Regions from separate parts of the Actinomadura decatromicini genome, predicted to be linked through region 2. Evidence: riboswitches for the same ligand, from Rfam matches in the RefSeq annotation. Region 2 holds a riboswitch; the other holds the start of a gene.
The links. A riboswitch is a leader RNA that binds a small molecule or an ion and turns the genes downstream of it on or off. The one in region 2 is predicted to bind cobalamin.
Positions count from the first base shown of each region.

Region 1: it holds a riboswitch for cobalamin, as region 2 does, so the genes downstream of both, FXF68_RS23165 (ribonucleoside-diphosphate reductase subunit alpha) here and cobN (cobaltochelatase subunit CobN) in region 2, are expected to answer to the same signal.

Region 1 is NZ_VSRQ01000005.1:91,793-96,183, forward strand. It holds gene FXF68_RS43130 (copper resistance CopC family protein) at 1-99, opposite strand, end outside; gene FXF68_RS23155 (YcnI family copper-binding membrane protein) at 96-833, opposite strand; gene FXF68_RS23160 (hypothetical protein) at 919-1,599, opposite strand; cobalamin riboswitch at 1,708-1,939, shown strand; gene FXF68_RS23165 (ribonucleoside-diphosphate reductase subunit alpha) at 2,110-4,391, shown strand, end outside.
Region 2 is NZ_VSRQ01000003.1:844,024-848,414, forward strand. It holds gene cobN (cobaltochelatase subunit CobN) at 1-1,732, opposite strand, end outside; cobalamin riboswitch at 1,787-1,908, opposite strand; gene FXF68_RS17635 (precorrin-3B synthase) at 1,970-3,067, shown strand; gene FXF68_RS17640 (precorrin-8X methylmutase) at 3,064-3,684, shown strand; gene FXF68_RS17645 (precorrin-2 C(20)-methyltransferase) at 3,684-4,391, shown strand, end outside.

The DNA.
Region 1 (4,391 bases), on a different contig from region 2:
CGCCACCGGCCCGGTGAATTGCGTCGTGCGCTCAGAGACCCGCCCCGCCTGCTTGAAGACGTGCGCCGCGCGCCCAGGGCTGGTGGCGGCCCGGGTCATGACCTGCTCCGGGCGCGGGTGAGGGCGAAGGCGGCGGCGAGGAGACCGAGCGCGCCGACGCCGATGCCGACGCCGCCGAGCAGGCGGGCCGTCCCGTCGTCGGACGAGGCCGTGGCCTGCGGTTTCACCTGCGCGGTCAGCCCCGCCTGCGCGGTGCCGCCCGCCTCCTGCTTGGGGACGAGTTTCAGCGCGGGCGCCGGATGCTCGGGCTCGTTCGGCCCGTCGACCGGGTTCTCCTCCCACTTGACGACCTCGCCGTTCGAGTACGTCTGGTCGGTCTTGAAGACGAGCTGGTCGGTGTCGGTGGGCAGCGGGCCCATCGAGACGTCGAACTCCTGGAACTGCCCGGCCTCGATCTTCCCGCCGGTCCAGGTGATCTTGCTGACGGTCTCGGTCAGCTCGCCGCCCTCGGTCTTGATCGGCTGCGCGAGCTTCGCCTTCTCGACCTTCGCCGTCCAGCCGGGCAGCGGACGGACCGACACCGACGACAGCGGATGGTCGGCGGGCAGGTTCACCACGAGCTTCGTCGTGGAGGCGTTGTCGCGCTCGTTCGGCACCCGGAACGAGATCTTGGCGTACGAGCCCTTCTCGGCGGACTTCGGATTGGCGGTGACGTGCGCGGACGCCGCCGATGCGAGGCCGAGCACGGACACGGCGGACAGCGCGGCGACCGCGCCGACCCGCCGGGCGACCGGGCGGGCGGCCGGGTGGGAGGCATGCGAAAGGAAAGCCATGACGGAACTCCGTTCGAGTCGTACGGAAAATCCGGAAACGCCGATCGGTCGGCGTCCGGTGACGTACGGCGCTCGATTCGTCCGCCTAGCGGACGGCGAGCGCCCTCGAACGCGGCGGGGGACCCCGCCGGACGACCTGGTGCCGCAGCACACGTCCGACCGCCGGGACCGCGTCCGCCGCCGGGACGGCGAACACCGCGCGCGGCGGTCCGCCCGCCGGTCGGGCGGCGAGGGCGAGGAGTGCGAGCAGCAGCCGGATCGGACGGTCCGCCGCCGCGGCGGCCCGCCGTGCCAGCGCCCACGCCGTCCGCTCGCCGCGCCGCAGCCACCACGCGGCGACCAGCGCGGCGACCGTGTGCGCGAGCGTCATCGTGATCCCGCCGGAGCCGTGCGCGACCGGCGTGAGGACCTCCGCGCCCGCCCCGTGCACGGCGGAACCGTGCATGGCGGAACCGTGCGTGACGGGGTCGTGCATGACGGCTGCGCTCCGCTGGACCGAGCCCGCGGTCGTCGCGGCCGTGAACAGCGTGTGCAGCGCGAACTGCCCGCCGAGGAGCCCACCCAAGATCGTCGGCAGGGAGCGCTCGTGCCCGGCCAGCATCAGCGTGACGCCGAGTACCGCGCAGAATCCGACGCCCGCCGTCCACACGGGGACGGGCGCACCCGAGGCGAGGACGTGCCCGCTGGTCGCCAGCACGACGCACACGGTGGCGAACACCACCGCGCGCGCGGTTCGGAAGCCCGGGAGCGGGGGACGCGGGGACATGGCGTTGACCATCGTCCCACCCGCTCCCCGGGCTGTGTACCCCACCCCCGCGAACAATCTCGACACGCCCAACATATTGGGGTTGCGCAAAGATCGTCGACTAGATGTAGGGTTCAGTCCCGTGCTGGTTCGCCCCCGCCGCCCAGGCGGGGGCGTCGCAAGAGGGAACCCGGTGAGAGTCCGGGACTGCCCCGCAGCGGTGAGTGGGAACGACCGCCGTCATCACGCACTGGGCCGCACGGCCCGGGAAGCGACGGCCAGTAGGACGCGCCCTCCTCCGGGTCTCCGGAGAGGCGCCGTGCCCGCGAGTCCGAAGACCTGCCAGCGCGCGAGGAGGCCGGGCGGCCGCGCCATGGCGAGGTTCGCCTGACCGACCTCTTCAAGGGTCCGGGGGACGTCCCCCAGGCCGAACACGTCCAGGTCTCGCGGGTGGGCCGGGGGCGGAGCGCGGCGTGCCGCCGCGTGCCGTTCGCATGCCCTCCGCGAGGCGGCTCGCGAGGGGAGACGCACGTGACACAGGCTCTGGCCGCGCCGCCGGCGGCGGAGATCGCCGCCGAGGTCGAGGCGGCCTGCGACGGCATACCGGGGGTGGACGCGGGACGGCTGCTCGCCCGCTCGGGCGACGCGCTCGACGCCGCCGCGCTGCGGGATCTCGCCATCGGCGAGGCGAGCGCGCTCGTCCCCGCCGAACCGGGATACTCCAAGGTCGCCGCGCGGCTGCTCGGCAACCGGATCCGGGACGAGGCCGCGGCCGCCGGGGTCGGCACGTTCGCCGAGTCCGTGGCCGCCGCCCACCGGGAGGGCCTGCTGGCCGACGCCCCGGCCGCGTTCGTCGCGGCCAACGCGGCGGCGCTGAACGCCCTGATCGACGAGTCCGCCGACGAGCGTTTCGAGTACTTCGGGCTGCGCACCCTCTACGACCGGTATCTGCTTCGGCATCCGCGGTCGCGGCTCGTCCTGGAACGTCCGCAGCATTTCCTCCTGCGCGTCGCGTGCGGCCTCGCCTACCCCGACGGAACCGGCGCGGACGGGGTCGCCGAGGCGGCCGAGTTGTACGGGCTGCTCAGTACGCTGTCGTATCTGCCCAGCTCACCGACGCTGTTCAACGCGGCGGCGCGGCGTCCGCAGCTCTCGTCCTGCTTCCTGCTGGACTCGCCGCGCGACGAGCTGGATTCGATCTACGAGCGGTACGGGCAGGTCGCGCGGCTCAGCAAGTACGCGGGCGGCATCGGGATCTCGTGGACGCGGATCCGGTCGCGCGGCTCGCTGATCCGCGGGACGAACGGGCACTCGAACGGGATCGTCCCGTGGCTGCGGACGCTCGACTCGTCCGTCGCCGCCGTCAACCAGGGCGGTCGCCGCAAGGGCGCGGCCTGCGTCTACCTGGAGCCGTGGCACGCCGACGTCGAGGAGTTCCTGGAGCTTCGCGACAACACGGGCGAGGACGCGCGCCGCGCCCACAACCTCAACCTCGCCAACTGGATCCCGGACGAGTTCATGCGCCGCGTCGAGTCCGACGGGACGTGGTCGCTGTTCGACCCGAAGGAGGTCCCCGAGCTGACCGACCTGTGGGGCGAGGAGTTCGACGAGGCGTACCGGGCGGCGGAGCGGGCGGGACGGTTCGTCCGCCAGGTCCCGGCCCGCAAGCTGTACGGGCGCATGATGCGGACGCTCGCCGAGACCGGCAACGGCTGGATGACCTTCAAGGACGCCGCCAACCGCGCCTGCAACCAGACCGCCGGGGGCGGGGTCGTCCACCTGTCGAACCTGTGCACGGAGATCCTGGAGGTGACGGGCGACAGCGAGGCGGCCGTGTGCAACCTCGGGTCGGTGAACCTCGCTGCGCACGTCACGCCGTCCGGGGTCGATTGGGAGCGGCTGCGCGCGACCGTCCGCACCGCCGTCCGTTTCCTGGACCGGACGATCGACCGCGGCTTCTACCCGACGCCCGAGGCGGAGGCGGCGAACCGCAAATGGCGTCCGGTCGGGCTCGGCGTAATGGGTCTCGCGGATGTCTTCTTCACGCTCCGCCTTCCCTTCGACTCCGATGAGGCGCGGGCTCTGTCGACGCGCATCGCGGAGGAGATCGCGCTCGCCGCTTATGGCGCGTCCACCGAACTGGCCGCATTGGACGGTCCGCTGCCCGCCTATGAGCAGACGCGCACCGCTCGCGGGTTCCTCCATCTCGACCATTTCCCGGACGCGGCGCCGGAACGTCCCGGCGAATGGGAGCGGCTGCGCGCCCGGGTCGCCGAGGTCGGGCTGCGCAATTCGCTGCTGATCGCCATCGCGCCGACCGCGACGATCGCGTCCATCGCGGGATGCTACGAATGCATCGAGCCGCCGGTGTCCAACCTGTTCAAGCGGGAGACGCTGTCCGGCGAGTTCCTGCAGATCAACGCCTATCTGGTGGACGACCTCAAATCGCTCGGGCTGTGGACGCCGGACGTCCGCGAGGCGATCAAGAAGGCGAACGGCTCCGTCCAGGGGCTGGTCGGCCTTCCCGAGGAAATGCGCACCCTGTACCGGACGGCCTGGGAACTGCCGCAGAAGGCGCTGATCGACCTCGCCGCCGCGCGCACCCCGTACGTCGACCAGTCGCAGTCGCTGAACCTCTTCATGGAGACGCCGACGATCGGGAAGCTCTCCTCGATGTACGCCTACGCCTGGCGCAGCGGCCTGAAGACGACCTACTACCTGCGCTCGCGCCCCGCGACCCGGATCGCGCAGACCACCGTCCTCCAGACGGCCGCCGACGTGTGCTCACTAGAGAACCCGGAGACCTGCGAGGC
Region 2 (4,391 bases):
CGTAGGTCTCGGCGCGGGCCATCGGCGGGACCATGTGGTCGACCAGGACGGCGTGCGCGCGGCGCTTCGCCTGCGTCCCCTCGCCCGGGTCGTTGACGAGGAACGGGTAGACGAGCGGGACGTCGCCGAGCGCCGCGTCCGCACCGCAGGACGCGGACATGCCCGCCGCCTTGCCGGGCAGCCATTCCAGGTTGCCGTGCTTGCCGACGTGGACGATCGCGTGCGCGCCGAACTCGTCCGACAGCCAGCGGTAGGCGGCCAGGTAGTGGTGGCTCGGCGGCAGGTCCGGGTCGTGGTAGATCGCGATGGGGTTCTGGCCGAAGCCGCGCGGCGGCTGCACCATGACGACGACGTTCCCGGCGCGGAGGGCGGCGAGGACGATGTCGCCGTCCTGGACGAACAGCTCGCCGGGCGGCGGGCCCCAGTGCCGCTCCATGTCGTCGCGAAGGTCGGCGGGCAGCGTCCGGTACCAGCGTTCGTAGGACGCCCCGGAGATCCGGACGGGGTTGCCCGCGAGCTGCTCCTCGGTGAGCCAGTCCTCGTCCTGGCCGCCCGCCGCGATCAGCGCGTGGACGAGCGCGTCGCCGTCCTGGTCGGCCACGCCGGGGAAGCCTTCGCCGAGGTCGTAGCCCGCTTCGCCGAGCCGGGCGAGGAGCCGGACGGTGCTCGCCGGGGTGTCGAGGCCGACCGCGTTCCCGACCCGCGAGTGCTTCGTCGGATACGCCGACAGCATCACGACCAGGCGGCGCGAAGCGGGCGGCGTGTGCCGGAGGCGGCCGTGCCTTACGGCGATCCCCGCGACCCGCGCGGCGCGTTCGGGGTCGGCCCGGTAGACGGTGAGCCCGTCCTCGTCGATCTCCTTGAAGGAGAACGGGACGGTGATGATGCGGCCGTCGAACTCCGGGATGGCGACCTGCGAGGCGGCGTCGAGCGGGGACAGGCCGTCGTCGCTGTCCGCCCAGTCGGCGCGGGACGTGGTGAGGCAGAGGCCCTGGAGGATCGGGACGTCCAGCGCGGCGAGCGCGCCGACGTCCCACGCCTCGTCGTCGCCGCCCGCCCCGGCCGTCGCGGGCCGCGTCCCGCCCGCCGCGAGGACGGTCACGACCAGCGCGTCCGCTTCGCGGAGCGTGTCGAGCAGCGCGGGCTCGGCGGTGCGGAGCGACGAGCAGAAGACGGGCAGGGGGCGTCCGCCCGCGTCCTCGACGGCGGCGCAGAGGGCCTCGACGAACGCGGTGTTCCCGGCCATGTGGTGGGCGCGGTAGTAGAGCACCCCGATCACCGGGCCTTCGGTGGCGCGGGACGTTCGCTCGTATCGCCCCCAGGTGGGCGCGGCCTGCGGCGGCGCGAACCCGCGCCCGGTCAGCAGGACGGTGTCGGAGAGGAACGCGTGCAACTCGGCGAGGTTCGCGGGCCCGCCATGCGCGAGATAGGCATGCGCCTCGGCACACACCCCACCGGAAACGGTGGAAAGCTCCATCAACTCGGCGTCTGGCGCCTGCTCTCCTCCCAGGACGACGACCGGGCGGGTGCCGGTCAGAAGGGCGTCGAGGCCGTCCTCCCAGGCGCGGCGGCCGCCGAGCAGGCGGACGACGATCAGGTCGACGCCGTCGAGCAGCGGCGGAAGGTCGGCCACGGCGAGCCGGGCGGGGTTGCCCAGCCGGTAGCCGGCGCCGGACGCGCGGGCGCTCAGCAGATCGGTGTCGGACGTGGAGAGCAGCAGAACGGTGGACATGACGGGTCCTCCCCCTGGGGTCCTCGCCCCGGTCGCGGGTGTCACGACGGCGGGAGTCTCCTGGCTCCCGGATCAGCGCTCGCCCCGGCCTTCCCGTCCGCGTGGACAGTGGCCGTTAGCGGGGGTCGCTCCCCGGTGACAGTGGCGGGACCGCGCCGGATTCACACCGGCTTCCTCCACTGCCGTCGTCGATCAGCAGACTACGGCAGCGCGCGGCGTCCGAGAAAGGTGGCCTTCATGCCAGATGTCCGTGCGGCGGGGCGGTCGCGTGCCGACGCGTGCCCCGGCGCGCTCCAGACCCACGACGCCGCCGACGGGGCGCTCGCCCGCGTCCGCACGCCGGGCGGGGCGGTGTCGGCGGCGCGGCTCAGGACGGTCGGCGGCGCGGCCCGCGAGCTGGGCGTGGACGTCGTCGAGCTGACGTCGCGGGCCAACCTCCAGGTGCGGGGCGTGCGCGATCCGGCGGCGCTCGCGGAGCGGCTGGCGGCGGCCGGGCTGCTGCCGTCCGCGTCGCACGAACGGGTGCGCAACATCGTCGCGTCCCCGCTCGGCGGACGCGGCGTGCGGGGCGTCCTCGCCACGGATCCGCTGGTCACGGCGCTCGACCTTGAGTTGTGCGGGCGTTCTCGGCTGGCCGGGCTGCCAGGCCGGTTCCTGTTCGCGCTGGACGACGGCTCCGGCGACGTCGCGTCCCTGGGCGCCGACGTGACGCTGACTCCCGGCGGCGTGCTCCTGGCCGGGCACCGGCTCGTCCTGTCCGGCGATCCCGTCGCGGTCATGATCGCGGCGGCGGAGGCGTTTCTCGACGTTCGCGGCGACGCCTGGCAGCTGGCCGAAGTCCCGGACGGCCCGCGCCGCGTCGCGGGCCTCCTCGGCGGGACGCTGGCCGAAGCGCAGCGCGTCCCCGCCCCGCCCGCACCGCACGCGGGTTTCGTCGAGCAGCGCGACGGCCTGGTCGCGCTGGAGGTCGTGCCGCCGCTCGGACGCCTGTCCGGCGCGCAGATGGAAGCCCTCGCCGACATCGCGGACGAAGTGCGGCTGACGCCGTGGCGGAGCATCGTCCTGCGTGACCTGCGACGCGACGACGCGCACCGGCACGCCGTCCACCTGCACCAACACGGCTTCGCCACCGACCCCGACTCGCCCTGGGTCGGAGTGACGGCCTGCACGGGAAGCCCCGGCTGCGCGAAATCGGAAGGCGACGTGCAGGGCGCGGCCCACCGCTGGGTCGGCGGCCTGTCGCGCGCCCCGGAGACCCCCGTCCACTGGACGGGCTGTGACCGGAACTGCGGGATGCCCCGCGGGCCGGTCGTCCTGAAGAGAGCGGAACGGTGACCGACTACATCCGGGACGGCGCGGAGATCTACCGGCGCTCGTTCGCGACCATCCGCGCGGAGGCCGACCTGTCGGGCCTGCCGGACGACGTGGCGCGGGTCGCCGTCCGCATGATCCACGCCTGCGGGATGACGGACCTCGTCCGCGACCTGGCCTGGTCGCCGGGTGTCGTCGCGCGGGCGCGGGCGGCGCTGCTGGACGGCGCGCCGATCCTGTGCGACGCGCGGATGGTGGCGTCCGGCGTCACTCTGGCCCGGCTGCCCGCGGGCAACGAGGTCGTGTGCGCGCTGGGCGACCCGCGCGTCCCCGGCCTGGCGGAACGGCTCGGCACGACGCGCAGCGCGGCGGCGCTCGACCTCTGGCTCGACCGGTTGGACGGCGCGGTCGTCGCGATCGGCAACGCGCCGACCGCGCTGTTCCGGCTGCTGGAGCTGGTGGACGGGGGCGCGGGACGTCCGGCCGCCGTCCTCGGGATACCGGTCGGTTTCATCGGCGCGGCCGAGTCCAAGGACGCGCTCGCCGCGAGCGACCTCCCGCACCTCGTCGTGCGCGGACGCCGCGGCGGCAGCGCCATGACGGCGGCGGCCATAAATGCGATTGCCAGTGAGGCGGAGTGATGGCTGGACGGCTGTACGGGGTCGGCGTCGGCCCTGGTGATCCTGAACTGGTGACGGTGAAGGCCGCCCGGTTGATCGGTGCGGCGGACGTGGTCGCCTACCATTCCGCGCGGCACGGGCGGAGCATCGCCCGCGCCGCCGCCGCGCCCTACCTGCGCGACGGGCAGATCGCGGAGCAACTCGTCTATCCGGTGACGACGGAGACGACCGACCATCCCGGCGGGTATCAGGGCGCGCTCGACGACTTCTACGCCGACTGCGCCGCCCGCCTCGCCGCGCACCTGGACGCGGGACGGACGGTCGTCGTCCTCAGCGAAGGCGACCCGCTGTTCTACGGCTCCTACATGCACCTCCACAAACGCCTCGCGCCGCATTACCCGGCGGAGGTCGTGCCGGGCGTGACGTCGCTGAGCGCGGCGTCGGCCGCCGCCGGGCGTCCGCTGGTCGAGCGCGAGGAGACGTTGACCGTGCTGCCCGGCACGCTCCCCGGCGACGAGCTGGCGGACCGGCTCCGCACCGCCGACGCGGCGGCCGTCCTCAAGCTGGGCCGGACGTTCCCCAAGGTCAGGCAGGCTTTTGAGGACGCCGGACGGCTCCCCGAAGCCTGGTACGTCGAACGCGCCTCGACCGGCCGGGAGAGGGTCGTGCCGCTGGCCGACGTCGATCCGGCGGATGTCCCGTACATGGCGCTCGCCCTGCTGACCAGC